Regions from separate parts of the Streptomyces sediminicola genome, predicted to be linked through region 2. Evidence: riboswitches for the same ligand, from Rfam matches in the RefSeq annotation. Region 2 holds a riboswitch; each other region holds the start of a gene.

Region 1 (9,917 bases), 1.0 Mb from region 2:
CCGTCGCGGCGTTCCCGACCGGCGCCATCGTCGCCGGGCCGGCGGCCGGCGTCCTCGTCCGCCGGTTCGGCTCGGCGCGGGTGGCCGTCGCGGGCACGCTGTTCACCGCCGTCGGCATCCTCGCGGCCGGACTCTCCGGTTCGGTCGCGGTGTTCGCCGCGGCCCTGTTCCTCGCCGGGGCGATGGACGCCGTCACCGACGTCGCGCAGAACGCCCACGGCCTGCGCGTCCAGCGCCGCTACGGACGCTCCGTCATCAACTCCTTCCACGCGATCTGGTCGGTCGGCGCCGTCACCGGCGGTGCGATGGCCGCCGCGGCGATCGCCCTCGGACTGGCCCGCGGCCCCCATCTCGTCGTCTCGGGCCTGCTGTGCGTGGCCGCGGCCTGCGTCGCCCTGCGCTTCTGCCTCCCCGGTCCGGAGACCGGGGCCGACGGGGAAGAGACCCCCGGCGGTGACGCCCGCCCCGCCGAGGGGGGCGCGTCGCCGGGCCGTCGGGTCGCCTGGGTGCTGACCGCCCTGGTCCTCATCGCCACCGCGGGCACCGTCGTCGAGGACGCCGGCAACTCCTGGGCCGCCCTCTACCTCTCCGACTCCCTGCGGTCGACCGCGGCCGTGGCCGCCTCCGGCTACATCGCCCTGGTCGGCGCCCAGTTCGTGGGCCGCCTGATGGGCGACCGACTCGTCGACCGGTTCGGGCAGCGCGCCGTGGCCCGCTCCGGCGGCCTCATCGTCGCCGTCGGCATGGGCCTCGCGCTCGCCGTGCCGACGGTCCCGGGGACGGTCCTCGGTTTCGCCGCCGCCGGATTCGGCGTCGCCACCCTCGTCCCCGCCGCCATGCACGAGGCCGACTCGCTGCCCGGCCTCAAGCCCGGATCGGGGCTGACCCTCGTCTCCTGGCTGATGCGCCTGGGCTTCCTGCTGCCGCCGCCGCTGGTCGGCCTGGTCGCCGACGCCACCAGCCTCCGGGCCGGGCTGCTCGTGGTGCCCCTCGCCGGGCTCCTGGTCGTGTCCCTGGCGGGGGTGCTGCGCACCCGGCGGCCGTGAGGTCAGGGTCGTGAGGTCAGGGGAGTGAGGGCGGGCGCGGGTGGGGCGGGCCGGGGCCATGACGGGGGGAGCGGGGCGGGTCGGCCGGAAAGCCCACGGCGGACGACTCGCGCGGCGAGGGTACGTACGTACACTCCCGGGTGTACGGTCGTACGCATGCCGACGGACCACTTCGCCGGGGACCCGCGCACCCAGCTCGAACGCATGCGTGCGGGCGACCTCTACCTCGCCGACGACCCCGAGATCGCCCGCATGCAGCAGCGGGCGGTACGGCTGGCCGCCCGCTACCAGGCCGCCTTCGCCGAGGACGCGGACGCCGCCCGGCCGCTGCTCGCCGAACTCCTCGGCTCGCTGGGGGAGGAGGCCCAGGTCCGGCCGCCCCTGTACGTCGACTACGGCACCCACATCAGCATCGGTGCCCGCACCTTCGTCAACTACCAGTTGACTGCGCTGGACGTCGCCGCCATCACCATCGGTGAGGACTGCCAGATCGGGCCCAACGTCCAACTGCTCACACCGACCCATCCGTTGGAGCCGGGGCCGCGCAGGGACAAACTGGAGGCCGCCCGGCCCATCGTCATCGGCGACAACGTGTGGATCGGGGGCGGCGCCATCGTGCTGCCCGGCGTCACCATCGGCGACGACTCCGTCGTGGGCGCCGGAGCGGTCGTCACCAAGGACGTGCCGCCCGGTGTCGTCGCCGTCGGCAACCCGGCCCGCACCGTCCGGACCCTGTGAGCCCGCTGCCGTGGCCACCGGACACACCGACCCCCAGCGCCGCGAACGCATCATCGCCGCCACCCTCGACCTCATCGCCGAGGAGGGCATCGCGCGGGTCTCCCACCGGAGGATCGCCCAGCGCGCCCAGGTGCCGCTGGGGTCCATGACGTACCACTTCAACGGCATGGACCGGTTGCTGCGGGAGGCGTTCGGCAGGTTCATCGACCACATCGTCGCCGTCTTCGACGCCCACCTCGACGGCGTCGCCGACCAGGACCATGCCCGCGAGGCGGTGGCCGACCTCGTGCACGCCCTGTCGGAGGGCAGCAGGCGCGACCTCGTCCTCACCCAGGAGCTGTACACCCTCGCGGCCCGCTCCCCCTCCTACCGCGAACTCACCCACACCTGGATGCGGCACAGCCGGGTCCGCCTGGAAGCGCACTTCGACCCGGACACGGCCCGCCAACTCGACGCCCTCATCGAGGGGCTGACCCTGCACCGGGCCCTGGACCGGGAACCGCACGACCGTGCCCTGACGCTCGAAGCCGTCACCCGGATCACCACGCGGGGCGGTCCGGCCACCTGAGCGGGACCGGGCCCGCCGCGGAACACACGGGCCCGCTGAACCGCCCGTGCGGCATGGTCCTGACCGCCGTGCCGCACGGGCTCCCTCCCCGAGCCCGCCCCGGCGTGGGATGTGAGCCCCGGGACGGTCGGGAGGGTGCCCGGGGCGGGGCGGGGCGGGGCGGGGTGGGGTGGCGCGGGGCGCGTGCACCGGGCCGGGCGTGCGTCCCCAGGGCCGGACTTCCGTGCCGGGCCGGGAACCGGGCGGGGTCCGGGCGTGCGCCCCGAGGTTGGTCTGCCGCGCCGTGCCGGTCCGGGCGTGCGCCCCGAGGGGCGCCGGGCCGGGAACCACCGCGGGCCGGTGTGCGGAAGGAACCGGGCGCGGGTTCGGGTAGGGCACCCCGGGCCGGAAGCCACGCCGGACCACGGTCCCGCCGTGCTCGGCCCGTCCCGTCCCGCCGGTACGGCTCGCCCATCCGGATGACGCGGAGCCGTACCGGATGCGAGGATGGCCCGCGACAAGGCGACGGCGAACCGAGGAAGCCGGTGGAAATCCGGCGCGGTCCCGCCACTGTGATCGGCGAGCGGACCCCGTTCGAGGCCACGGCCCGCACACCCGCGGGCGGGAAGGCCGGGGCGAGCATCGACCCGAGAGCCAGGAGACTCACGCGGTCGCCCCTCCACGGACGCCGGGGCGGATCTCCCCGGGGAGAGGACCGATGCGCCATGCCCGCGTCACCCGGCGAGGCGGCCCCCGCCGCCCACTCCGCCTCCCGCACGACCCCCTCCACCGCCTACGGCGCCCCGCCCTGCCGGGTCGTCGTCTGCCGGGACTGCTGCTGCGGCACGCCCAAGGTGAGCGGCGACCACGCCGCACAGACCGCACGCCTGCGCGCGGAGGTCCCCGTCCGCGTCTCCACCTGCCTGGACGTCTGCGACCAGGCCAACGTCATCGTGGTCCAGCCCTCCGCCGCCGGCCGCGCGGCCGGCGCCCGCCCCGTCTGGCTGGGCCTGGTCAACGACCCGTACGCCACCGAGGACGTCCTCGCCTGGATACGCGCGGGCGGCCCCGGCATCGCGGACCGCCCCGAGATCCTCGACCTGTACGCCTTCACGCCGCCGCGCCGCGCGGCCCGTTGAGGCCGCGCCGTGTCCGCGTCCCCGCCCGCCGCCGCCCGCGCCGACGAGGCGAGCGTGACCGCCGCCCTGGCCGACGTCGCCCGGTACGGCGGCTTCTTCGCCCTCACCGTGGGCGGCCCCGCCGAGGGCTGGCACCCCGTGGGCGCCGCCTACGCCCGTGGCTTCGCCGACCTGGCCCGCGCGGTCGCCGAGCGCCACCGCGCCCCGGAACCCCGCGTCGGCCTCTCCATCGCCCACCTCGGACACGTCGCCCGGCTGTGGTCGCCCGCCCTGGCCTGCACCGTGGTCCACGGCATCGTCCCGGACCTCACCGCACTGCAACGCGCCGACGACGGGCCCGCGCTGCGCCTGCCCCGCGCCGCCGGCTGGCACGCCGCCGCCCTCCCGGACCCCGCCGGCGCGCTCGCCGGCCAAGTCCACGCCCACCTCCGGGCCTTCGCCGCCGGGCCGCACCCGCGCATCGCGCACCGCCTGCTCGACGGCAACGCCGCCTCCGCGCTCGCCGAGGCGGCCCGCGCCCTGCTCGCCGCCCATCCCGGCCTCCGTGGCGTGCTCGCCGCCCTCACGGCCGACCTGCTCGGCAGGCCGCCGCTCACCGGCACGGGCCGGCTCGCCGGGGCGAACCTCGCCTTCCGCCGCCGGAGTTGCTGCCTCTACTACCGGGCCCCGGCGGGACGCCCCTGCGGCGACTGCTGCCTGACCGCGCCGCACGACACGGCCCGCGCGGAGGACGGCACGTGAGGGAGGCCGGGGATCAGGCGGCCCGAGCGGTCGCCTCGTGGCGCCAGAAGCCCGAGAAGGTGATGCGGTCCTTCGGCAGACCGAGCCGGTGCAGGTGGCGGCGGCCCTCCGTGGCGAGGGTCGACTCGCCGACGACGAAGGCGTACCCGGCCGCGTCGGCGGTGGTGAGCCGGCGCAGCGCCCCGAGAGCGGCGGCCCCGGGCACGGAACGCCGGTCCTCCCGCACGATCCAGGACACGGCGACCCCGTCCGGCCCGCCCAGCGGACGCCGGTCACCCTCGGTGGGGACCTCCTGGATCACGCGGCCCACGGTCTCGCGGGGCAGGGAGCGCAGGATGCCGGCGGTGGCGGGCAGCCCCGTCTCGTCGGCCACGACGACCACCTCGGACGCGTCGGGCGGGCAGTCGAAGAGGACCCCCTGGTCCAGCACGGCCAGCGCGTCCCCCGGCCGGGCGGCGCAGGCCCAGATCGCCGCCCGCCCCTCGATCTCTCCGGTCGGCCCGTGGTGCACCACGAAGTCGATGTCCATCTCCGCCGCCTGGGCCCGGAAGCCGGCGACCGTGTAGTTGGCGCAGTGCGGGCGCTCCTCCTCGGGGATCGCCAGATACGGCTGCCACCACGCCGACCCGGTGAACTCGGGCAGCCGCAGTCGCCGCTGGTGCGGAAGCCGGAGGAAGAGCCGGAACCAGTGGTCGTACCCCAGCCACGCGAACTCGCCCAGTCGCTCACCGCCGACGGTCACCCGCTGCAAGGACGGCGAGACGCGCTCACTGCGCAGGACACGGGCACGGAACATCCGGGGATTCTGCGGCACCAACCGCCGACTCTTCGCCATGAGGTAAGGCTAACCTAACCCGTGCTCGATGCCGCTTGCCGGGCCGAGGACACCGGGTCCTCACCGGATGCGGGCCACCGCGTACCCCCCCTCGCCGTTCGTCTGCTGGCTCCAGGCGCGGGTGGTGAACGTGTGCAGCCGCCCTCGCGTCAGCGCGTGACGCGGCAGGCCGACGCCGAACTCCCCGGCCACCGCCGCCAGCAGCGCACCCTCCGCCGCCTTGGCGCTGGCGACGTCCGCAGCGTCCTTCGCGTCACCGAAGTGGTGGTCCGGGTCCAGCGCCTCCGGTATCCGCCCGCTCCGCCGGACCGCACCGTCCTCGTACGTGAAGGCGTACCGCTCGACCCCGCCCTCCGCCACCGACAGGTGGAAGAACGGTGACCTGCCGACGACCTTCAGCCCGCCCCACACCACCACCGCGCGCATGCCCGGCCCGGCGCCCGCGACCGGGGAGACGATCGGCCGGCCGTCGAAGGGGAAGGGCTCGCCGTCGAAGGCGAAGCTCCACCCGGGGCCGGCCCGGCCGACCGCCACGAGAGCCCGCTCCTCCCAGGGCGCGAACGCCCGTTGACGCGGTCGCTGCCTCATCCGTGCCTCCTGGAGGGGCAGGGGCTCACTCAGCACGGCGTCCCCGTCCGCGAGGAGACCGGGCAACTCGTCCGGCTCCGCCCCCTCCACCAGCACGAACCGGTACGCGGTGAGGTGGTTGCCCGGGGCCGGCTCCGCCAGCCACGCCAGACCGCCCGGATCGGCCGCGGGCGCCGGAGCCGGGACCCGCCCGCTCTGCCCGCCCCTCGGGGTGGACAGCAGCTCGCGCCCCCGCTCCGGGGTCAGCAGCGGTCCGAGCAAGGGGTCGGCCAGCCACCCCAGCGGCGCCAGGTGGTCCGGGCCCAACGGCTCCCACCGGGGCACGGCGCCCATCAGCGTCCGCCACGCCCGGTCGCCGTCCCCCCACCGTGCCAGCTCCCGCGCCCGGTCGACCGCCTCGCCGAACGGTCCGGGTGCCGTGTGGCGGTAGGTGCCCTTCCGCATCTGGTCCAGCAGCGCGCGGACCGTCGCCGCCATCGCGTCGTCGGCGCCCGCCAGGCCGAACGGCGGCGCGGCATCCCCCTGCGAGTGCGCGGCGTGCGCGGCGATGAGCGGGGGCAGCAGATCGGGCGCGTACCGCGGGTCCGTCACCAGGCCCTGGAAGCGCACCGCGGAGCCGTTCCCGAGCAGCCCGCGTACCTGATCGCCCAGCCCCGCGGCACGCGGCCTGCCGTACCCCTTCGCCTCGTCCAGCGCCTTCAGGGCCCGCTCCCAGTCGCCGCGCAGCGCCTCCAGCCGGGCCTGGTCCACCCGGGCGTCCAGCGTCCGCGTCGTCTCGTCGACGAACACCGGGCCGCCGTCCGTCTCGCCGGCGGCCCGCAGGAGGTGGAACTCCCGGTGCATGTCCCGCATGAACTCCAGGAAGTTCGCGTACCGCTTCGGCGGCGCGGCCCGCCAACCGGCCCAGGTGTACACCGCCCACTCGCCGTCCTCGTCCGCGTCCTCCGGGTCCATGAGCACGTAGACGGCGTCGGACTCCACGTCGAGCTGGAGACCGGTGCGCCAGATCTCCGCCTCCCGCCGCTCCCCGGGCCCGGCGTCCTCGTCCAGGTACTGCGCGAACTCCGACGCGAGCCCGTACGCGTCGTCGTGCCAGTGCGCGTCCGCGGTCCCCGCCAGCAGCCACACGAACCCGCCCGCCCGCCGCCACCCGTCGGACACCTTGAGGAACGCCCGGTACGACGGCGGCATCCGATGACCGAGCCGCTTCTCCATGGCGACGATCCGCTCCTCGGACGCGCCCGGGAAGCCCAGCCACCGCCCCTCCGGCCGCTCCTCCTCGTCCGCGCGCGAATCCACCCATTCCTCGCTCCACCGCAGCAGGAAGGAGCGCCAGTCGAACCCCGTGGTATCCGTCATGCCCCGATGCTGTCACCCACCACTGACAGTGCGCCGTGTCGGCGGCGCCCACCTGCGCGGAGAGCCCACCACGCCACGGCAGCGGACGGTCGGCCGCGTTTCTCCCGCAGGTCGCATGCCGCAGGCCTTGCGGCTTACCTGTCACACGCGTCCGAGGTCTCCACGGTCTCGGTGAAGGAGACGATCAGCCGCTTCATGGCGTCGGCGTCCCGGTGATCGGAACCGTAGGCCTGGACTCCGGTATAGAGCTCCTGCCCGTAATTCTTGTCGACGCAGTCCTTCGTCTTGCCGAACGCCTGCCAGCCGGAGTACACGTACCGCCCCCCGTCTGCGCTCTGCTCCACCCGTTCCAGGGTCTGGCCGCGGAGGAAGTGCGCCGTGTCATGGCCACCCTGCCACCACTTCTGGACGGTCCTGACCGCGAGCTTTCCGTCCACGGACACATCGCACCAGGTCGACGCCGGGTTGACGACGGGCTTGACGGAAAGCTTCTTCCCCGGTGGCAGGAACGGCGTGAGTTCCTGGGCATCGACCCGGACACCACACAGGGCACCTGGCACGGAGTAGTCCCTGCTCTCCTCCTCCGCACCGCACCCCGCGACCGCGGGAACCAGGACGGTGAGCAGGGCGGCGACGAGGGCGGAACCGGAGCGGGCTCCGGTCACCGGTCGACGGCGAGTCATGGTGGTACCTCTCGGGGGCTGCTTGGTTTCTGTGTGGCGTTCGGCGGCTCTGTCAGAAGGGTGTCCTGCTGCCTGGTGTACGGCCGTCGACAATCGACCGGGCATTGTAGAAGCCCTGTTCACCGCTGTCCCGGGCCCAGAACTCGGCGTGCGCGGGGTCAATCTTTCCGTGCGCTTCCGCGGCCAACCGCGCCGCTTGACCCGCGCGGTTGCCGTTGCTTTCCATCGCCTTCTGCCAGATCTCTCCCATCGCGTCTTCCGAATCCTTCAGTTCCGTGCTTTCGAAATCTTGGAACATGGATTCGAGGACGGTGCCGGTGACGGTGGAGGCGGCTCCACCCGCGAGGGCCCCGACCCACGGTGTGGCGACGAAGGAGGTTCCCACGCCGACCGCCGTACCGAGCCCTCCGGAGATGCTGCTCTTGACCAGGTCCATCGAGTTCTTGTAATCCTCGTCCCGCTCCTTCCCGCCGGCCGCCAGCTCCTCCTGGCGGCCCAGGGCCACGGTGCCGGAGATTTCTCCCGACTTCTGAGCGATCTGCCGCACGACGCCCTCCGTGTCGTCGTCCACGACGAAGCCGGCGGGAAGTTCGGGATTGAGGTGGTACTCCATCAGTTGGCTCATGTACGCCTTCTGGCCGGCTTCCACCGCCGCGTAGCCGTCCGGGTTCTGGCCGACGGTGAAGAGCAGCTTCGTCACGTCCCGCGGATCGAGTACGGCCTCCTCCCCGTACATGGGATACATCTTCTGCGTCCGCTCCCACGACGTCGACTGCGGATCGTTCCGATCCGCGCTGCTGATGGACCGGTTGATGTCCGGGAGGTACTCGGAGGTGATCTGGCCGATGCTGTCGAGCATGTGTCCGTGCTTGAGCAGACGCTCTTCCGGATCCTCGCCGATGGACGACACGAGGCGTTCCATGAGCTTGGTCTGCTCGGCGTTGTGGTGCGGCGTGTCCGGCGTCGGCTGCTCACCGGCCGGGTGACCTGTGGTGGCAGCCTCGAGGGCCATCGCCAGGTTGTTCCGTCCTGCGATGCTCTCCTTGTGTTCGGAGTCGAAGTCGGTGGGCCAGTCGCGTTCCTCGAAGAGGTAGTCGAAGTTGGTCAGTGACTTCTTGACCTCCTTGCCGTCCTTCTCTTCGGTGAAATCGTGATCCTCGTCCTTGGTGAGGAAGGTGTCGTTGAAGAAGGAGGTCGCGGCGTCGGGGTTGTTGGCGAGCGCCTTGAGGTAGCCCGTCATCGGGTCCCAGCCGGTGTCCGTACCCGTGTGGTTGAGCGTCGCGTCGGGGCCCAGACGCTGCCAGGCGCCGTGCTGCCCGTTGCCCGTGAACTTCTTCTCCGTGGCCATGAGCTTGGCGCCGTAACTGTGCAGGAACTGGTCGTCGTAGTCGCCCCAGCGCATCAGGTTGCTCATCACCTGACCGCCCAGGGGGAAGCCGCCCCCGCGGCCCACGGGCTGGTCGACCAGGGCCACCATGTTGCTCTTCCAGGTGGTCATCGCGGCACTGTCGCTCTGGGTGGCGCTGGCGAGGGTGAGACTCAGGTTCTTCTGGAGATCGTCGAATTGCTCGCGACGTTCTCGGCGCAGGTCCCACCCCGTATGCGGGTCGGTGACGCCGGACCAGAAGTCCAGTGTCTTCCGCGGCCCCAGCGTGGTGGCGAAGTGCTCGGCGAACAGCGGATCGGCGGCGTACTGCTTCAGGCCCGCGTTGAGCCGGTCGAACTCGGCGGTGGAGAGCTTTTCGGGGTCCTTCTTGGCGAGTGCTGCCAGGTCCTCGGCGGCCTGGAGCGCATCGGCCGCTGTGTCGCGGTCGCTGTAGCTGGCGTCGCCGAATCCGTAATTGGTCTGGTTCGCCAGTGCCCTGAGGACCTTGCCTGCGGAGTTGTCGCTCTCGGTCGCCTTGCTGAGGATTTCCTGAATCTCGTCGCGCAGGGCGTCGACGTCGTTCTGGGTGTGGGAGGGCGGAGTGTGGCCCTCTGCGGCGCGGTCCGGGTGGACGTTCATCGTGACGGTGAAGCCGCCGTCGCCGGTGCCCACCACGGTGAGGTTCTTCTTCACACCCCGGTCGATCGCGTCCTTCAACTGGGTGTGGTAACTCCTCAGTTCTCCGGCGGTGTCCTTGAGGACGCCGTGGATGGACTTGGCCTGGGTGTGGGCGTCCTTGATCTCGCCGGCCGTCTTGCCGATGAACTCCTTGGTGACTTGTGAGTTCTCGCCGGCCCAGTTCGCCTTGTTGGCCG
Region 2 (9,917 bases):
GCCACGGGATCGCCCACCGCAACCCGGTCGACCCGGACGTGCCGGAGATCGGCGACGAACTGGCGGCGGGCCGTGCCCTGCACGACCTGGGCCGGCAACTCGTGGACAGCGCCGAACGCGACCTCGACGGCGTGCACGCGCCCCGGCCGGAACCCCGCCCGGCCCTCGGCTGGCCGATGTGACCGGAGCCGGGTGACAGGGCCAGGGGGCCGGGTGGCCGGGCCGGAGACCCGCCGCCGGGCGGGTGCGTCCGGCGCCGAGGGGGGAACCCGGTCCGAGGCGGCCACCCGCCCTCCCGGGCCGGCGTGCCCGCCCGCGCGAGTCAAGGAGGACCACCGATGACACTCCCCGTACACCGCGGTCGCGGTGCGCACCCCGGATGGGACCCCTTCCGGGAGTTCGAAGAACTCCGCACGCGGATGGACCTGCTCATGCGCTCTACCTTCCCCGCCCCCGGCGGCGGCTTCCCCGGGGCCGGGCCGGAGGACGCCTGGGCACCGGCGGCCGACATCGAGGAGACGGCGGACGCCTACGTCCTGGAACTGGAGCTTCCCGGCGTGGACAAGGACCGCATCACCGTCGAGGTCGACGGCGGCGAACTCGGCGTCCACGGCGAGGTCGAGGAGAGGGAACGCACCGGTGTGATGCGGCGGCGCACCCGGCGCGTGGGGCGGTTCGACTACCGCACCGCCCTGCCGCCGAACGCCGACACGGAGCGCGTCGGCGCGGAACTCGCGGACGGCGTCCTCACCGTACGCGTACCGAAGGCCGAGGGCACCAGGCCCCAGCGCATCGAGATCACCGGCTGAGAAGGACGGTCTGCCCGCGCCGCCCCGCACCGGTGCGCGCGGGCCGGCCCCATGGGACCGGGGCGGAGTCACCGGCGTCCCCGGTCTCACCGGGCACTGCCCCTAGGCTTGCGCCGGAAGGCATGACACCCCCCGCCGGGTGTTCGCCGACTCGGGCAGGAGGACGACCTTGGACAGCGCGCGGACTTCCCCGTCCCGGCGCGGAGTGCTGGTACTGGGCGCCGGGACGGTGCTCGGGGCCGCTCTGCCGCCGGGCGGCACCGCCCACGCCTCGGTGCGGGACGGGACCGGGGCCCGGCTGAGGGAACTGGAGGAGCGCTACGCCGCCCGGCTGGGCGTCTACGCCCACGACACGGCCACCGGCCGGACCGTGCGGTACCGCGCCGACGAACGGTTCCCCCTCTGCTCGGTCTTCAAGACCCTGGCCGTCGCGGCCGTCCTGCGCGACCTCGACCGGGACGGGGAGTTCCTGGGCCGGAACATCCGCTACACCGAGCGGGACGTCACAGAGGCGGGCCACGCGCCCGTCACCGGCGAGCCGGGCCACCTCGCCGCGGGCATGACGGCCGGGGCGCTGTGCTCGGCCGCGATCCGCCACAGCGACAACGCCGCCGCGAACCTCCTCCTCGCGGAACTGGGCGGTCCGTCCGCCGTCACCCGGTTCTGCCGCTCGATCGGGGACGGCACGACCCGGCTCGACCGCCGGGAACCGGAGCTGAACTCCGCCGAGCCGTGGCGGACGACGGACACCACCAGCCCGGAAGCCGTCGGGCGGAGCTACGCGAGGCTGCTGCTCGGCACCGCCCTGGGACGCGGGGACCGGGCGCTGCTGACCGGCTGGCTGCTGGCCAACACCACCGGCGACGAGAAGCTCAGGGCTGGCCTGCCCGCCGACTGGGCCGTCGCGGAGAAGACGGGCAGCGGCGGCTACGGCACCGGACACGACGTGGGTGTCGCCTGGCCCCCGGGGAGGGCCCCCCTCGTCCTGGCGGTCCTGACGAGCGGGACCGAGCCGGACGCGGTCGCCGACAGCGCGCTGATCGCCGGGACGGCCACGCTGCTGGCCCGCACGCTCACCTGACCGCGGGGGCGCCGCGCGGGGCGGTGTCCGCCCGGGGCGCGGCCGTCCGGCGAGTGCCCGCCCGGCGCGGCGCCGCCCGGTGCCCTGCGCCGGCGCCCCTCAGGACCCCCGCCGGGCCCGCAGGATCAGGCGCTCGGCGTTCTCGTCGTAGGGGCGGGCGTCGAAACCGCCGAGGATCTCCACCCGTGCGAAGCCCGCCTCCTCGGCCATCGCGCGCAGTTCCACCGCGCTGTACACGTACCAGACCAGCGTGGCCCGCGTGACGTGGTCGCCGCGGACCAGGACCCAGTCGCTGCGCAGCCGGGCCCAGTCGTCCAGGACGGTGTCGGTCTGCACCATGAGGTCGTCGCCGCGCCGCACCACCTTGGGCGGGGTGACCCTGCGGGCGAGGAGTTCCTTGCCTGCCAGGTCGAGGACGAGCGTGCCGCCGGGGGCGAGACAGTCGTGCATGGTGCGCAGCACCCGGGCGTTGTCGGCGGGGTCCTCGAAGTAGCCGAAGGACGTGAAGAGGTTGAGGACGACGTCGAAGCGGCCCGGCGCCGTGTACTCCCGGGCGTCGGCCCGTACGTGGGTGACCGGGGCGCCGGCGTCGGCCGAGCGCTCGCGGGCCCGGTCCAGCATCGCCGGGCTCAGGTCCACGCCCGTCACCGTGTGGCCGCGGCGGGCGAGGGGCACGGTGAAGAGGCCGGGGCCGCAGCACAGGTCCAGGACGCGGGAGCCGGGGGCGAAGGCCAGCAGCGGTGAGCTGTCGAGGAGTTCGTCGGCGTGCCGCTCGCGCTCGCCGGAGAACAGGAAGTCGTGGAACGCGGTCCAGAAGTCATCGTCCTGGAACCCGCCCGTCCGTGTCATGAGTGCGCGACGCCCTTTCGGTGGTGGGGGTGGTGGCCGGCGTGGTGGTCGTGGTGGGCCGGGGCTCGGGTGCGGGCCGGGTCGTGCCGCGGTCGCGGAACACCAGCAGTACGGGGGGCAGCAGCAGGCACTGGGCGGCGGCGATCAGCCAGAACCCGCCGGTGTGGCCGCTGTGTTCGGCGAGGCCGTAGAGCTGTCCGCCCACCAGGCCGCTCGCGCAGGCGCCGAGCCCGGCGGCGAGCCGCTGCCGGCCGAAGACCACGGCGTCCGGGCGGGTGCTGCGGCGCAGCGCCTCCAGGTCGTTCTTGAGGAACAGCAGGATGTCGCCGAGGGTGATCAGCGCCCCGCCCGCCAGCAGCGCCGCCCGGGTGCCGGCGGCCAGGACGGCCATCCCGGCCCCGAGCAGGAGGAATCCGGCGGTGAGGGCCGTCCCGTACGGCATGCGGCGGATGCGGTCGGCCGCGAGCGGCTGGACGACGATGACCAGGGCGAAGCAGAGCAGCAGGACCAGGCTGTAGAACTCGCTGGAGGCCCGCTCGACGGCGTACACCGCCAGGTAGTGCTGGAAGTGGAAGTAGAGGTGGAAGGCGAGGGCGTTGGCGGCGAAGGGCAGGACCGCCACCCCGGCGAGCAGGCCCCGGCCGGTCTCCGCCGGGGCCGGCCGGGCGGCGGCGGGGGGTTCGGGGAGCCGGGTGTGGCCCGCGGTGACCAGGACGAACAGGGCGGTGACGGCGAGGAAGAGCCAGCCGGGCCGGGACAGCACGAAGGGCCCGGCGATCAACGGGCCCACGGCCATGCCCGCGTTGAGCGCGGCGTTGCCCGCGGAGAGGAAGGCCGGGCGGCGGTCGTCGTCGACGCCGTGCACCAGGTACGCCTTGTTGGCGGGCAGGTAGAGGGCCGCGCCGCAGCAGGTGAGGATGAGCGCGGCGACCGCGAGGGGCGGCCAGAGCAGGGTCAGCAGCAGGCCGACGAAGCCGGCGGTGCGCACGGCCAGCGCCCACAGCATCGTGCGGCGCAGCCCGATCCGCTCGGCGACGGCCCCGCCGACGACGCCGCCGGAGAACTGGACGAGGGAGGCGAGGGCGAGCACGACGCCGACCGTGCCGAGCCCCATGCCGAGCCGTTCGTGCAGGAACACCGACATGAACGGCAGCACCATGAAGCTGCCGAGCGGGATCAGGAACGAGCTGAGCAGCAGGAAGCGCAGCGGTCCGTCGAGGGTGCCGAGCGCGGTCCGCAACCGCACGCCGTCCGTGCCGCGGTCAGCCACCGGACGCCTGCCGGGGGGCCGGGCCGGTGTCGGGGAAGGGTTCGGTGAGGACGCGGACGGCGTTGGCCGCGGCCACGGCGTGGTGGGTGGCGAGTTCGGCGGTCTCGCCCTCGGCGTAGAGGATGCCGGCGTAACCGCGGCTGTCGTCGAGGTGCTCGACCCGGTCCCCGGCGGACTTGACCGGGTACCAGGCGGGGGAGCCCGGCAGGTCCGCCAGCCGTTCCGTGCCGGCGACCCCGGTGAGGACGCCGGGCGCGGCCGGGTAGCCGAGGACGAAGGCGACGGCGGGGCCGCCCGGCGGGTCGGCGTCCATCAGGCGGGGGCGGCGGCCGAGGGCGGCCTCGACCATCGCCTCGTACACGTTGACGCCGAGGGAGCGGCACAGGCCCTCGCCGACCAGGGCGCCTCCGATGCGGGGGTTGATCTCCACCACCTCGGGTCCGCCGGTGGTCATCACGAACTCCACGTGGGCGAAGCGGTCGGTGTAGCCGAGGACGGCGAGCATCCGGCCGAGCCACTCCTCGAGCGCGGCCCGCCGGGGTTCGGGGAAGGCCACGGGGAAGGCGGTGATCTCCTCCCGGAAGCGCGGTTCGGGGGACATCAGACGGCTGGAGACGCCCAGCAGGCGGGTGGTCCCGGCCCAGGTGAGGGTCTCGGCGCTGTAGACGGGGCCGGGGAAGTAGGGCTCGGCGAAGAGCCGTCCCTTCAGCGTCCGCCCGGCCGACGCGGCGAGGGCGGCGTCGAGTTCGGCCTCGTCGCGGACGAGCCAGACGTTCTGGCTGCCGGTGCCGGCCGTGTCCTTCAGGATCGCGGGCAGGCCGGTCTCCTCGACCAGCAGTTCGCGCAGCCCGGGTCCGCCGGCGAGGGGTTCGACGGCCCGGCCGCGGCTCAGCCCGGCCCTGTGCAGCAGGTCGCGGACGGCCGCCTTGTCCCGGGTCAGCCGCAGTACGGCGGGGTCGAGACCGGGCAGGCCGAGGCGGGTGGTGAGTTCCGCGCCGGCCAGGGTCCAGGTGTCGGTGGAACTGATCAGCCCGCGCGGGTCCGGGACGCGGCGCAGGACGTCCGTCATCCCCTCCACGTCGAAGGTGTCGGTCTCGACGACGTCCAGGGCGTCCGCGTCCAGCCGGCCCAACTCGTAGGCGTAGCAGGCCGGGTCGCGGGTGAGCAGCACGAGCCGTTCGCCGAGGCGGTCCGCGGCGCGGACCAGGTGGCCGAGTCCGAAGGTGAGGGATTCCAGGCAGACGACGCTCACGCGGCCGGCTCCTTCCACCGGGGCGGGCAGGCGGCCCGCCGCCAGGGCATCGTCGACCAGGGCATCGTCATCTCCTCGGGGGTGGTGACCTCGGCGGGTTTGAGCGCCGCCGGGTCGAGGGCCTGGGCGTGCCGGGCGAAGACCCGGTCCACGTAGCGGTGTCCGGTGTCGGCGCCGATCACCAGGTGCAGCCGGTCGGGGTGGCAGCGGGCCTCGTGGGTTGCCGCCAGGTAGCCGGCGCCGGTGGACAGCCCCGCGAAGACGGCGTGTTCGCGCAGCAGGGCGACCGAGCCGGACATGGCGTGGGTGAAGTCGAGCCAGTGCAGGGTGTCGTAGAGGTGGTGGCGGACGTTGTCGAAGACGATCGACGAGCCGATCCCGGCGATGATCGCCTCGGGGTCGTGGTGGTCCTGGCTGCCGAAGGTGATGCTGCCGAAGGGCTGCACGCCGACCAGCCGGACCGAGGGGTCGCTCGCGCGCAGGCGGTCGACGAGGCCGCCGGTCGAGGCGCCGGAGCCGACGCCGCCGACGACGGTGAGGGCGCGGCCGGGGAAGGCGGCGGCGATCCGGTCGGCGACCTCGTGGTAGCCGAGGCAGTGGACGTCGTCGTGGTACTGGCGCATCCAGTGCCAGTCGGGGTGTTCGGCGAGGAGTTCCCTCACCCGCCGTACCCGCCGCTTCTGGTCGAGTTCGAGGTCGCGGGACGGGGCGACCTGCTCGACAGTGGCGCCGAGGATCTCCAACTGGGCCCGGGTGGTGGCGTCGACGGTGGTGGACGCCACGATGTGGCAACGCGTGCCGTACCGGTGGCAGGCGAGCGCGAGGGCGTACGCGTAGATGCCGCTGGAACTGTCGATCAGGGTCTGTCCCGGGCGGACGGTGCCCCGCTCCAGCAGCCGGCGGACGGCGGCCAGGGCCGAGTAGACCTTCATGGACTCGAACCGGAGCAGGACCAGGCCGTCGGTGAGCCGGACCAGGTCGGGGACCTTCAGGGCGTCGGCGATGTGGGGGTGGATCACCCGTAGCCTCCTGGGACGAATGAGCACTGGTGGCCGAGCGAGCGGAAGAACGCGCGGAGGTCGCGTGCCAGGGCGGCGTCGGGCCGGCGGCGGAAGAGATAGCCGACCAGGGAACCGGTGTGGGCGACGAAGACGCCGTCGGCGCCGAACCGCTCCCGCCGCTCCAGCAGCGGGGCGAACGTCGCCTTGGGCAGGACGCGTTGGGACAGCGCGGCGCTGGTGGTGGCGGCGCGGGCGACGGCGGCGGGGTCGCCGGAGGCGAAGCCCTTCAGCAGGTCGGCCAGGCACTGTTCGTACTCCGGGCCGTGCCGCCGGTAGTGGGCGAGGAGCAGGCCGGTGACGGCGGCGGTGTCCACCGTGCCGGGCTCGGTGAGGTAGGCGGTGTGGAAGCCGATGCCGGTGCCCAGGCGCCGCACCACCCGGTGGCGGCCGCTCAGGTGGAGCGCGAACTCGTCGAGGAACACGCTGTCGGAGCGCTCGATCCGCGCGAGGACGCGGACCACGACGTCGTCGTCGTACGGCAGGCCGAAGAGCCGGAACAGACAGCGCAGCGTCGCCACGATGTCGGCGGTCGAACTGGCCATGCCCACCCCGACCCGCAGTTCGGAGCGGGTGCTCCAGCGGCCCGGCGGCAGGGTGCGGCCGTAGTGCTCCAGGAAGAGCCGCGCCGCGGTCGCCGAGCGTTCCCCGAGGGGCGAGGGGCCCGGGGGGACGGTACCGGGGGTGAAGGTGGTCCACGTGCGCAGGCCGACCGGGAAGGACACCAGCGCGATGTCCGGGTCGGGGCCCGCGCGCAGGGGACCCTGGTACAGCTCGCCGAGGGTGCCGTGGCAGACGCCGACGACCCCGGTGCCCGGCGGCGGTGCCGGTGCCGCCTCGTGCCCGGCGGGCGTCAGCACGGCCCGTCCCGCTCGCCCCGCGCGGGGGGTGCCCCGTCGCGCCCGGCGCGGACTCGCGTGATCACGGACGGCTCCTCCTGTCGGTTCCTGACCCCGCACCGACCGGGAGGAGACGCGGCCCCGCGAAGACGCCGCCGCCGTCCGTACCGCCAACCCAGTCCACGAGGTCGCCGCACCCACCCGTGCCGGTGGCACGGGCGCAGTGGCAGGTCTTCGGACTCGTGGGCGCGCGCCGGCCGCGGCGTCCACCGCGCGCCGGCATTCCTGGCCGGCGGACCGGTGCGCCCGGACGGCGTCCGTTCCCACTCACCGCTGCGGGACAGTCCCGGAATCGCACCGGGTTCCCTCTTGCGTCACGCCGCCGCTCCGCCGTGGCGGGCGGCCGGCGCGAACCGACTGCGTCACTCAGGGTAGGAGGCGCCGTGACGCTGCGACAGGGGGTGTCCGCGGGTTGTCCTGATGTGAGGGGTAGGAGCGGTGGCGGGAGGGGGGAGGAGGGGCGTCCGACCAGATCAGGCGCTCCCTCTGGCTGGAAGGGGGCTCAACGCGACCGTTCTCCTGGGCCACACTGGTGCACCGCAACCTCGTCCGCGCCAACCCATCGGTGACCAGTGCCGGGAGGCCACGGCATGCTTCCAGACGCGACGCCCGAAGCGGGCGGCACGACCACCCCGCCGACCCGCGGCCGGGGGGCCGCCGAGCGCGTCACGCTCCGCGCCGACCTGCGGGCCGCGGTGCCCGACGCGAGCGCGGCGGTGCTGGTCACGGCGGCGGTCTTCGCGTTCTTCTGGGCGCGGATGGAGGCGGGCACCTCGTCCACCGTCGCGGTCATGCCGTTCATGGACGACGCCCGCACCTACTGGATGTACCTGCTCAGCCAGGCGTTCGGCTGGTCGGGGCTGCTGTGGGCGTGGGGCACGGTCATGCTCGGCCTGCTGCTGTCGGGGCCGCGCCCCGCCCGGCTGCCGGTCTCGCGGCAGGTCCTGGAGCGCTGGCACCGCACCACCAGCCTGACCACGATGGCCCTGATGTTCGCGCACGCCCTGATGTTCGCGGCCGAACTGGTCCGCTACGAGGCCGGGCTGGGATGGGCCGCCCGTCTGTGGGCCGGGTTCGCGGACAGTTTCGTCCCCGGCTGGTACGACTCCGGCACCGGCCGGGTCGCCATCCCCATCGGCCAGGGCGCCCTCTACCTGGCGATCCCCCTCGGCCTGCTCTTCTACGTCCGGCACCGCATCGGCCCCAACACCTGGCGCCGGCTGCACCGGTTCGTCATCGTCGTCTACGTGCTCAGCGTGTGGCACACCCTCCTGTACGGCACCAACGTCTGGTACGGCGAATGGCCGCGCACCGTGCTGTGGCTGCTGCAACTGCCCGTCGCCGTCCTGCTGTCGGTGCGGCTGCTGCGGCCGGCCAGGCGAGGCGAGCGGCTCGGGTCCCCGGTCCGGCGCGGGGACGGCTCCCTGCCGGGCTGGGTCCTGCGCGCCGCGGGCCGGGCCGCCGCCGCGGCGGTCGTGATCGGCATCCTCGCCGTGGTCCTCTCCGGCCACGACGGCGGCCGGGACCGCACCGTGGACGCCCCGGCGACCGCCCCGCACGCCCCCGAGACGGAATGACCCGGCCGGAGAACTTGGTGTAGCCCACCGCCTGGAAGGCGGCCATCTCCTCGTGGCGGGCCTGGACGAACTTCGGCTGGTTGTCCGCCCGTCCCCAGGCCGCCAGCAGCCCGGTGATGCCGTCCCCGGCGTAGGCGAAGACGTGGTCGACGTCCCAGTCGCGCAGTCGTCGCAGGACGTAGTCGGACACCTTCGTGCCGGTCATGGCGGCTCCCTGTCTGGTCCGGTCGGGTCCTGCGGACTCGGCGGGCGGCCCCGGTGCCCCGGGACGGGTCGGTCACGGGGCCGGGCGGCAGGACAGTGTCGGGGTAACCGCGTGCGGCCGGGGAAAACGTCCCGGCCCGGTCAGTGGGGGCCGGTGTGCCAGGGGGCGTCGGGGCGGGTGGGCCGGGGGGTCGCGGTGAGACGCAGGGCGTGGACCGGCGCGGAGGTGCCGGGGACGGGGCCCAGGTAGTGGTGGCCGGTCATGTGGCACCAGGCGGGCAGGTCGAGCGGGGCGGCCGGGTCGGTGGTGACGACGTGGACGACGGTGCCGGGCGGCGCGCCGTCGATCTCCGCGCGCAGCCGCAGCAGCAGCGTGACGCAGAGCAGTCCCGTGCCGTCGACGGTGATGCCGGGGGCCGCCGCCGACGGGTCCCCGGGCAGCGGCGGCGTCATCGGCGGTACGCGGTCACGGCCACGGCCGGCAGCAGGGCGAGGGAGAGGACCCCTCCGGTGAGCGCGAGGACCGGGTAGCCGGCGGCGGCGACCACCAGGCCGGACGCCATGCCACCGGTCGCCCCGGCGAGGGCGATGGAGACGTCGACCAGGCCCTGCGTCTTGGCGCGGGTGGCCAGCGGCACCGCGTCCGTGATGATCGCGGTGCCGGAGACCAGGCCGAGGTTCCAGCCGAGCCCCAGCAGCGCCAGGGCGAGCGCGAGCAGGGGCACCGAGCCGCCCGGCGCCAGGGCGGCGAGGACTCCGGAGGCGAGCAGGGTGACCCCGGAGGCACCGGCGACGGTGAGACGGCCGAAGCGGTCGACGAGCCGGCCGGTCAGCGGGGAGGGCAGGTACATCGCGCCGATGTGGAGGGCGATGACCAGGCCGGAGGCGGTGGTGCCGTGGCCGTGGTCGTGCATGTGG
Region 3 (9,917 bases), 1.2 Mb from region 2:
AGCAGGACCAGTACGGCGGGCAGGAAGGTGAGGGTGCTCAGGACGGCGCAGACGATGCCGATGGCACCGACGGGGCCGAGGGCCCGGTTGTTGGTCAGGTCGCTGAGCAGCAGCGCGAGCAGGCCGAGGGCGACGGTCGCGGCGCTGGCGACGACGGTGGACCAGGAGGAGCGCAGTGCGGCGCGGCCGGCGGCGAACCGGTCCTCGTGCCGGACCAGTTCCTCGCGGTAGCGGGCGGTGAGGAGCAGGGCGTAGTCGGTGGCGGCGCCGATGACCAGGATGGAGAGGATGCCCTGCACCTGGCCGTCGACGCGGACCACACCGCGGTCGGCGAGGACGTAGACGATCGCGCAGGCCAGGCCGAGGGCGAAGACCGCGCCGAGGATGATGACCAGCGGCAGCAGGACGCTGCGGTAGACGAGCAGCAGGATCACCAGGACGGTGACGAGGGCGACCCCGAGCAGCAGTCCGTCGATGCCGGAGAAGGCGTGCGAGAGGTCGGCCTGGGTGGCGGCGGGACCGGCCAGGTGGGCCGTGGTCCCGGGGACCTTCTCCGCGGCGGCGCGGATGCGGTCCAGCGTGCCGGGAAGGCGGTCGCCGAGGTCGGGCTCGACCGGGACGACGGCCTGGAGCGCCTCGCCGTCCTCGGAGGGCAGGGCCGGGGAGGCGCGGCCGACGGTGCCCGCCGCCCCGTCGAGGGCCGCGACCGCCTCGGTGGCCGCCGCGCGCCGGTCGGCGACCGCGCCGCCGCCGTCGGCGGTCCACACGACGATGACCGGCAGGGTCTCCTCCGGCTGGAACGCCTTCTGCGCGTCGATGACCCGCGTGGACTCGGCGCTGCGGGGCAGGAAGGACGCCTGGTCGTTGGTGGCGACCTCGCCCAGTTTCCCGGCGTAGGGGCCGAGGGTCCCGCCGATGCCGAGCCAGACCAGGAGCAGGAGGAAGGGGACGAGCCGGCGGGCCCGCCGGGAGGTGAGGGTCATCGGGGCGACGGTCTCCGGGGATCGGCGTGCGGTCCGGCGGGACCGCGGGGCGTCTGGGTTTCCGAGCGTCTGGGCGTTGGGGTGGCGGGGTGGTCCTGCCACGGGAAAGTGAACCGGCCGGCCGGGGCCGAGCCGAAGGCGACGCGCCGGACAGTCACTCGATCATAAACAATCTCAATGATCGAGTAACTGCTCCCCGCTAATGACGGGGCACGCGGTGCGCCGCGCGGCCGGACGCGGACCGTACCGCTCGGCGTTCCCGGCCCGGACGCGAGCCGTGCCCGTGGTCCTGCGCGCTCGGACCCGCACCGTCCCCGTGGGCGCTCCGTCCCCGTGGGCGCTCCGCCGCCGGGCGCGGCGACGGCCGACGCGCGTGAGCGGCGCGCGGGCTCAGCGGTCGGTGGTGCGCGCGGCGCGCAGTTCCTCGTTGACCGCCGTCAGGAAGCGCGCCACGGTGGCGAGTTCGTCCGCGTCGAAGCGGCCCCGGGCGGCTGCCGCCGCCTCGGCCAGCGGCCGGAAGTACAGCCGGGCCGACTCCCGGGCGTCCGGCGCGTAGTGCAGGTGGACGACGCGCCGGTCGGCGCTCTCCCGCACCCGGCGCACGTGCCCGGCGCGTTCCAGCCGGTCCACGCACGCCGTGACCGCGCCGGAGGTCAGCCCCAGGTGCTCGCCGAGCCGTTTGGGTGTCATGGGCCCCGGGGAGTCCAGGATCGCGGCGAGCGCCTGGACGTCGGTGGCGTGCAGTCCGTGGCTGCCGGCGAAGCCCTGGACGAGCCGGTTGATCTCCCCGTTCATCCGCCTGAGCTGGACGGCGACGGTCTGGAGGTCGTCGCTGCGGGGTGCGGCCGGGGTCTGCCGCTCGTGCTGCGCGCGGGGTCCGCGCTGGTTCGCTGTCGCCACGCGGCCAGCGTATAGAAGGGTCACGTTCGGGCATGCCGCGTCCACCGCGGGCAACCCCGGGGAAGGGATGACCGGACACGGGTCCGGCGCGAGGCGGGAGACGAGGGCACCATGGGCGAAGCACACGGCACGGCGCCGGACGACGACGGAGCGGGCCTGCGCTGCCTGGTCACCGGGGCCACCGGGTACATCGGGGGCCGGCTGGTGCCGGAACTCCTGGCCGCCGGGCACCGGGTGCGGTGCCTGGCGCGGTCCCCGGAGAAGCTGCGCGACCACCCCTGGGCGGGCGAGGTGGAGACGGTCCGGGCGGACGTGACGGACCCCGGTTCGCTGGACGGCGCGCTGGCGGACGTGGACGTCGCCTACTACCTGGTGCACGCGCTCGGCAGCGGCCGGGACTTCGAGGAGAAGGACCGGCGCGCGGCGCGCACCTTCGCCGAGCGGGCCCGCGCGGCCGGGGTCCGGCGCATCGTCTACCTCGGCGGCCTCACCCCGCCCGGCGTGCCGGAGCGGCAGCTCTCACCGCACCTGCGCTCCCGTGCGGAGGTCGGCCGGGTCTTCCTGGACTCCGGGGTGCCCGCCACGGTCCTGCGGGCCGCGGTGATCATCGGTTCCGGCTCGGCCTCCTTCGAGATGCTGCGCTACCTCACCGAACGCCTGCCCGTGATGGTCACGCCGAGCTGGGTCCACACCCGCATCCAGCCGGTCGCCGTACGGGACGTGCTGCGCGCCCTCGTCGGCAGCGCGCGGATGCCGGATCATGTGAACCGAGCTTTCGACGTCGGCGGGCCCGATGTCCTCACGTACCGGGACATGATGCTCCGGTACGCCGAGGCCGCCGAGCTGCCGCGGCGGCTGATCCTGCCGCTGCCGGTGCTCACCCCGGGGCTGTCGAGCCACTGGGTGGGGCTGATCACCCCCGTCCCGGCCGCCATCGCCCGCCCGCTCACGGAATCGCTGCGGTACGAGGTGGTCTGCCGGGAACACGACATCGACCGGTACGTGCCCCCGCCGCCCGGCGGCGCGCTCGGCTTCGACGAGGCGGTCCGCCTCGCACTGCGGCGGGTGCGCGAGGCGCAGGTCAGCACGCGCTGGTCCTCCGCGTCCGTGCCGGGCGCCCCGAGCGACCCGTTGCCCACCGACCCGGACTGGGCGGGCGGCAGCCTCTACACCGACCGCCGGTCACTGGCGGTGGACGCCTCGCGGGAGGCGCTGTGGCGGGTCATCGAGGGCATCGGCGGCGACAACGGCTGGTACTCCTTCCCGCTCGCCTGGGCGGTGCGCGGCCGGCTGGACCGGCTGGTGGGCGGGGTCGGTCTGCGCCGGGGCCGGCGGGACGCGGCCCGGCTGCGCGCGGGCGACTCGCTGGACTTCTGGCGGGTCGAAGCGATCGAGCCCGGCCGGCTGCTGCGGCTGCGCGCCGAGATGCGGCTGCCGGGACTGGCCTGGCTGGAGATGTACGCCGAGACGGACGAGGCCGGGCGGACCCGCTACCGGCAGCGGGCTCTGTTCCACCCGCACGGGCTGGCGGGCCACGCCTACTGGTGGAGCGTGTGGCCCTTCCACTCGGTGGTCTTCGGCGGCATGGCCCGCAACATCGCGCTCGCCGCGGCCCGCTTCCCCGCCCCGGCACCGGCCCCCTCCACGAGCGGTCCGGGCGCCTGAGGCCCGCCCGCCGGCGCGCGGGGCACGGGCTGTCCCCCGTACGCACCGGGGCACGGCCCGGCCCCACCTGACGCACCGGAGCACCGGCCGCGGCCTGACGCACCGGAGCACGGGCCGGACCGTACGGCACCGGGCGCCCGGTCCCGCGCCGAAGGGGCGAACTATCCTGAGCGGCGCCGGTCCCGGCACCGCCGGTCCGGCCGCACCCGCCCTGCCGCCGCCTCGGGAGAAGCCTGTTGACCACCAGCACATCGACGCCGGACAGCTACTACGAGCGCATCGACGAGCACCGCTACAAGCCCACCGCGCACGCCGGCGGCGCGTGGAGCACGGACGAGCAGCACTTCAGTCCGCTCGGCGGGCTGATCGTGCACGCCCTGGACCGGCATCTCGCCGGACGGCCCGCGGCGGAGATGGCCCTCGGCCGGATGAGCTTCGACATCCTGGGGCGGCTCGCGCTCGACGAGTGCGAGACCCGCGTGGAGGTGCTGCGCCCCGGCCGCACCATCGAACTGGTCGAGGTCACGGTGGTGATCGGCGGCCGTGCGGTGGTCCGGGCACGGGCGTGGCTGCTGGCCACCCTGGACACCGGCGCCGTCGCCGGCGGCGGGGACGACCGGCTCGCCGACCCGGCGTCCCTCGCGCCGTGGGACATGGCGTCCCGGTGGCCCGGCGGTTACATCGCCTCGCTGGACGTCCGGCCGCTCGCCGAGCCGCTGCCGGGACGCACCACCGCGTGGATCTCCACGGGGCTCGACCTGGTCGCCGGGGAGGCGGCGAGCCCGCGGGCGTCCTTCGTCACGCTCGTCGACACCGCGAACGGCATCGCGGTGCGGGAGTCGCCGACGGAGTGGATGTTCCCCAACGTCGACCTCACCCTCCACTTCCACCGCGCGCCGCGCGGCGGCTGGACCGGCCTGGACACCACGGTCGTCTTCGGGCCGACCGGCCAGGGCATCACCAGTACCGTCCTGCACGACGTCGACGGCCCGGTCGGGCACGCGCAGCAGATACTGACCGTCCGCCCGCAGCCCTGAGCGGAGCCGGGTGAGGCGAAAGCCTTTACGGAATTCCGCGACGTATTCCGACGCCGAACGCGGGCAGGGGAATCCGGCGGAAATGCGGGGCGCCGGGCAGGAACAACGCCGGGGCATTTCCCGGACGACGGGCGGAGCGGGCCCACCGGACGATCGCCGGTGGGCCCGCTCCGTTCCTCGCTCGGTCTGTCCGCGTTCACCAGCGGTACCAGCGCCCCCGGCGACCGCCGCTGCCCGCCGGGCGCACGAGGAAGCCCAGCAGCCACACCACGAGGACGATGACGGCGATCCACCACAACGCCTTGAGGGCGAAACCCGCACCGAAAAGAATCAGGGCCAGCAGAAGAACGAGAAGCAAGGGAACCATCTTTTATCCACCTCCGCTCCTTCGAGTGCCCGCACTTCGCGCCCATACGCCGGGAAATCACGGGACAAGGATCAGACGGCCCTTCACCTCACCGTCTTCCAGCCGCCGGTGGGCCCGTGCCGTCATCGACAGCGGCAGGCGGTCGGCGACGCGCGGGCGCCAGGGCGTCCCGCGCAGCAGGCGCACCACCTGCCGGGCGGCGCGGGCGAGGTCGTCGGTGGTGGCGTTGCTGAGGGCGAAGCCCACGATGCTCGCGTCCTTGGTGTAGAGCCGGCCGAGCGGCAACGGGGCCGCGGCGCCGCCCAGTCCGACCATGGCGACGAGCCGGCCGCGGGGCGCGAGCAGGTCGACGGCGTCGGCCGGGTCGGCCCGGCCGGAGGTGTCGAGGTGGACGTCGCAGCCGTCGGGCAGGGCCGCGCGCAGCCGTTCGCCCAGGCCGGGGGCGCGGTGGTCGAGGACCTCGGCGGCGCCGAGGGCGCGTACCGCGGCGGCGTCCTCGGCGCGTGCGGTGGCGATCACCCGGGCGCCGGCCGAGGCGGCGAGGGCCACGGCGGCGCCGCCGACGTTGCCGGCCCCGCCGCCGACGTACACGGTCTCCCCCGCCGTCAGCCGCCCGTGCCGGAAGAGCGCCAGCCAGGCCGACGCGGCCGGGTGGGCCGCCGCCACCAGGTGCTCGGGGTCGAGGTCGGGCGGTGCGGCGTAGAGCCGGTCGGCGGGGACCGTGGCGTACTCGGCGCAGGCGCCCTGCCGGCCGGCGTGGCCCAGGCTGTTGCACCACACCCGGTCCCCCGGCCGGAAGCCCACCGCGCCGCTCCCGGTGGCGGCCACCTCGCCGACGAGGTCGCGGCCGACGACGAACGGGAACGGCAGCGGGGTCGGGTAGGCCCCGGAGCGTACGAAGGTGTCCACGGGGTCGACGGCCACGGCCCGGACGCGGACCAGCACGTCGGTGGGCCCGACGGGCGGGACGGGCAGCGGCCCGTGACGGATGCCCTCCGCCGGGCCGACGGAGTCGATGTACGCGGCCCGCATCTGGGCGGGCACGGTTTCGGCCATGCTTCCTCCTCCGACGCCCCGCCCTCGCGGTCCACGCTCTCACGTACCCACCGGCGACGGCTCGCCTCCGTCCGCCGACCACGCCGATCCGGCCCCCGCGGCTGAGGGCTCGTGCGCTGTGCCCGCCGCCCCGGCGGCCGGCGGTGCGGGCCGAGCACCGCGCGGACGAGGGCGGTGTCGCCCGGTCCGCCCCTCCCGCCTCCGCCGCCGCTCCCGCCCGGCCCCGGAAGACGGTCGGCAGGCGGGGCGGCGGGTTCCCGGCCGGGAGCGGGAAATCGCGGTCCCGGCGCCTCGCCGTCACCTGAGGGAACGTAGGATCGTCGGGTCATCGCCGCGACGGGAGACAGGAAGCCGGTGTGAATCCGGCACGGTCCCGCCACTGTGACCGGGGAGTGCAACCCTTCGACATGCCACTGCGCGCCGCGCGGGAAGGCGGGGGGAACGTCGATCCGGGAGTCAGGACACTGGCCTGTCGCGGGCCCGTTCCGAGGAGCGCGGACTCCCCAGGAGGCTTCACGTGTATTCCGGCATGCCCCCTTCCCTGCGACCGCCGTCCCCCGCCAGGCGGCGCCGCCCGGCCCGCGCCGCCGGCGCACTCGCCCTGGCGGCCGTCCTGCTCACCGCGGGCTGCGGCACCTCCCCCGGCACCGGCGGGGACGCGAAGGCCACGGCGTCCGCTCCGGCGGGCTTCCCCGTGACCGTCGACAACTGCGGTGTCACGACCACGTACGACAGACCGCCGTCCCGCGCGGTCACCATCCACCAGCACCCGGCGGAACTGATGCTCTCCCTCGGGCTGAAGGACCGGATGGTGGGCACCGCCTTCCCCGACTCCGCCGTCCTGCCCGAACTGCGGGAGGACTTCGCGTCCGTCCCCGAACTGGCCAAGCGGGAGCCGTCCTTCGAGGCGATCCTGGAGGCGGAGCCCGACTTCGTCTACGGCGGTTACGGCAGCGCGTTCGCGGAGAAGGAGGGCCGCTCCCGCACGGCGTTCGCCGACGCCGGGATCGACACCCACCTCAATCGCGAGTACTGCGGCCGGGACAAGGTGACGATGGAGGACACCTACGAGGAGATCCGCACCATCGGCCGGATCTTCGGGGTGTCCGAACGCGCCGACCGTCTCGTCGCCGGCCTCCGCGCCCGCGTGGACGAGGCCGCCGCCGCGGTCCGGGACGCGCCCACCGTGCCCGTCTTCGTCTACGACAGCGGCGACAAGAGCGCCTTCACCGCCGGCGGCAAGGGCCTCGGCACCGACCTGATCCGGCTGGCCGGCGGGAAGAACGTCTTCTCCGACCTGGACGAGGTCTTCGGCGACGTCTCCTGGGAACAGGTGGTCGAGCGCCGGCCCGAGGTCATCGCCATCTACGACTACGCCGGTGCCGGCAGCGTCGAGCAGAAGAAGGAGTTCCTGCTGTCGCAGCCCGCGCTCGCGGACGTGCCCGCGGTGCGCGAGAAGCGGTTCGTGGTCCTGCCGCTGACCGCGACGCTCGTCGGGGTCCGCTCCGCGCACCTGGTCGAGGACCTGGCCCGCGGGCTGCACCCCGCGAGCTTCCGGTGACGGCTCCCGCCCCGCGGACCCCCACCACGGCCCCCGGGCCCGTCCGGCACCCCGGCCGGACGGGCCTGGCCGCGACGGTGGCGGTCCTCGTCGTGCTGCTGCTGGCCTCCCTGACGGCGGGGCTGGCGATCGGCTCGGTGCGGGTGCCGCCCGGCCAGGTCTGGGGCATCGTGACGCACGCGCTGGGCGCCGACTGGGGGGCGCCCGACTGGACGCGGGCCCGGGAGACGATCGTCCTCGACGTCCGGGCGCCGCGCGTGGTCCTCGGGGCCGTGACCGGCGCCGGGCTCGCGGTGGTGGGCACCGCCCTCCAGGCGCTGGTGCGCAATCCGCTGGCCGAGCCGTACCTGCTGGGCGTCTCCTCCGGGGCGTCGCTCGGGGCGGTCTCGGTGATCGTGTTCGGGATCTCCGTCTTCGGTGCGGCGTCACTGCCGGTCTCGGCGTTCGCCGGCGCCCTGGGCGCGCTGGTCCTCGTCTACGCGACCGCCCGCACCGGCGGACGCATCACCTCCGTACGGCTGGTGCTCTCCGGAGTGGCGATCGCCGCGGTGCTCACCGCGGTCCTGAACCTGCTGCTGCTCACCTCCGGCCGGGGCAACGAGGCCCGCGCCGTGCTCGCCTGGACCCTCGGCGGTCTCGGCGGCGTCGACTGGGGCACCCTCGCCCTGCCGAGCGCGGCCCTGCTGGTGGGGGTCGGCGTCCTCATGACGCAGGCCCGCAGCCTCAACCTGCTGCTGGCCGGCGAGGAGGCCGCCACGACCATGGGCCTGGACGTGGCGCGGTTCCGGGCCCGGATGTTCGTGCTGCTCTCCCTGGTGACGGGCGTGCTGGTGGCCGCGGCCGGGCCGATCGGCTTCGTCGGCCTGATGCTGCCGCACGTGGTCCGGCTGCTGGTCGGCGGCGACCACCGCCGGGTACTGCCGACGGCCGCGCTCGGCGGCGCGGTCTTCCTCGTGTGGGCCGACATCGCCGCCCGCACGATCGCCGCGCCGATGGAGATCCCGGTCGGTGTGCTCACGGCGCTGTGCGGGGGCCCCTTCTTCCTGTGGCTGCTGCGCCGGGACGCCCGGCGGCACCGGGAAGGGGGTGCCGGGTGAGCGCCGCCGACCTCCGCGTCGAGGGCGTCACCCTCACCGCGGGCGCCCGCCGCCTGGTGGAGGACGTGTCCCTGACCGCCCGGCCGGGCGAGACCGTCGGCCTGGTCGGGCCCAACGGCAGCGGCAAGTCCAGTCTGCTGCGCGCCGTCTACCGGGTGCTGCGCCCCGGGGCGGGCCGGGTCCGCGTGGACGGCGCCGACGTGTGGTCCCTGACGGTGCGCCGGCTGGCCCGCACGGTGGCGGCGGTGGTCCAGGAGGGCGGCGCCGACTTCGACCTGACGGTGCGCGAGGTCGTCGCCATGGGCCGCACCCCGCACCAGCGGCTGCTGGCCGGGGACACCGCCGAGGACACCGCGTTCGTCGACCGGGCGCTCACGGCGGTGGACGGTGCCGCGCTGGCCGGCCGGTCCTTCGACCGGCTCTCCGGCGGGGAGCGGCAACGCGTCCTGATCGCCCGCGCGCTCGCCCAGCAGCCCTCCCTGCTCGTGCTGGACGAGCCGACCAACCACCTGGACATCCGGCACCAGCTCGACGTCCTCGACACGCTGCGCCGGCTCTCCGCCACGGTCCTCGTCGCCCTGCACGACCTCAACCTGGCCGCGTACTACTGCGACCGCCTCTACGTCCTGCGGGACGGCGAGGTCACCGCCTCCGGCCCGCCCGCCGACGTCCTCACCCCGCGGCTGCTGGCGGAGGTGTACGGCGTGACGGCGGAGGTCGCGGTCCACCCCCGCACGGGGGCGCCCCGGGTGACGTTCCTCCCGGGCGAGCGGTGCGTGCCGGGGGCGACGGAGCGGGCCGGACCGGACGCGTCCGTGCGCTGAGCACCCGGGACGCCGCCCCCCGGCCCACGGCACGGGCCGGGGGGCGGCCCAGGGGCCCGCACCGCGCATTTTTCGTTTACTAGTAAAACACCTGCTAAAATCGGTCTCCATGAGCACCCCGGAAACCGCCACCCGACAGCCTCCCGTCCGCAGACTCCCGCTGTCCGGCGTGTTCCGGGTGAACCGCCCCTCCGACATCTGGTTCAAGCCCGCCACCAGCGTCGCGGTCGCCGTCGCCCTGGTCCTCGCCCCCCTGCTGCTCACCGGCCGCACCGACCTGGCGATGTACGTGATGCCCGGCGCCTTCTGCGCGCTGTACGCCCACCACCTCCCCTACGCGGCCCGGGTCCGGACCACCGCCGGGGTGGTGGCGGGCATGACGGCGAGCATGGCCGCCGCGCTGCTCGGCGCCGCCCTCGTCGACGAC

The links. A riboswitch is a leader RNA that binds a small molecule or an ion and turns the genes downstream of it on or off. The one in region 2 is predicted to bind cobalamin.
Region 1: linked by a shared signal. The riboswitch ahead of VM636_RS02140 ((2Fe-2S) ferredoxin domain-containing protein) and the one ahead of VM636_RS06340 (hypothetical protein) in region 2 are both predicted to bind cobalamin.
Region 3: linked by a shared signal. The riboswitch ahead of VM636_RS01330 (ABC transporter substrate-binding protein) and the one ahead of VM636_RS06340 (hypothetical protein) in region 2 are both predicted to bind cobalamin.

Annotation. Positions count from the first base shown of each region.
Region 1 covers NZ_CP144555.1:457,551-467,467, reverse strand. Annotated here, with positions in the region: gene VM636_RS02155 (MFS transporter) at 1-1,046, shown strand, start outside; gene VM636_RS02150 (sugar O-acetyltransferase) at 1,203-1,784, shown strand; gene VM636_RS02145 (TetR family transcriptional regulator) at 1,795-2,352, shown strand; cobalamin riboswitch at 2,867-2,996, shown strand; gene VM636_RS02140 ((2Fe-2S) ferredoxin domain-containing protein) at 3,057-3,470, shown strand; gene VM636_RS02135 ((2Fe-2S)-binding protein) at 3,480-4,211, shown strand; gene VM636_RS02130 (siderophore-interacting protein) at 4,225-5,046, opposite strand; gene VM636_RS02125 (SMI1/KNR4 family protein) at 5,107-6,993, opposite strand; gene VM636_RS02120 (hypothetical protein) at 7,128-7,676, opposite strand; gene VM636_RS02115 (DUF6571 family protein) at 7,729-9,917, opposite strand, start outside.
Region 2 covers NZ_CP144555.1:1,501,866-1,511,782, reverse strand. Annotated here, with positions in the region: gene VM636_RS06375 (DUF1876 domain-containing protein) at 1-182, shown strand, start outside; gene VM636_RS06370 (Hsp20/alpha crystallin family protein) at 339-809, shown strand; gene bla (class A beta-lactamase) at 979-1,890, shown strand; gene VM636_RS06360 (class I SAM-dependent methyltransferase) at 1,990-2,739, opposite strand; gene VM636_RS06355 (MFS transporter) at 2,708-4,009, opposite strand; gene VM636_RS06350 (ATP-grasp domain-containing protein) at 4,002-5,261, opposite strand; gene VM636_RS06345 (cysteine synthase family protein) at 5,258-6,280, opposite strand; gene VM636_RS06340 (hypothetical protein) at 6,277-7,179, opposite strand; cobalamin riboswitch at 7,387-7,529, opposite strand; gene VM636_RS06335 (ferric reductase-like transmembrane domain-containing protein) at 7,809-8,795, shown strand; partial or broken gene VM636_RS06330 (thiamine pyrophosphate-binding protein) at 8,794-9,000, opposite strand; gene VM636_RS06325 (sulfurtransferase TusA family protein) at 9,141-9,452, opposite strand; gene VM636_RS06320 (MFS transporter) at 9,449-9,917, opposite strand, start outside.
Region 3 covers NZ_CP144555.1:273,362-283,278, forward strand. Annotated here, with positions in the region: gene VM636_RS01300 (MMPL family transporter) at 1-983, opposite strand, end outside; gene VM636_RS01305 (helix-turn-helix domain-containing protein) at 1,374-1,883, opposite strand; gene VM636_RS01310 (SDR family oxidoreductase) at 1,995-3,548, shown strand; gene VM636_RS01315 (thioesterase family protein) at 3,785-4,585, shown strand; gene VM636_RS01320 (hypothetical protein) at 4,782-4,952, opposite strand; gene VM636_RS01325 (zinc-binding dehydrogenase) at 5,010-6,008, opposite strand; cobalamin riboswitch at 6,305-6,496, shown strand; gene VM636_RS01330 (ABC transporter substrate-binding protein) at 6,538-7,569, shown strand; gene VM636_RS01335 (iron ABC transporter permease) at 7,566-8,666, shown strand; gene VM636_RS01340 (ABC transporter ATP-binding protein) at 8,663-9,490, shown strand; gene VM636_RS01345 (FUSC family protein) at 9,600-9,917, shown strand, end outside.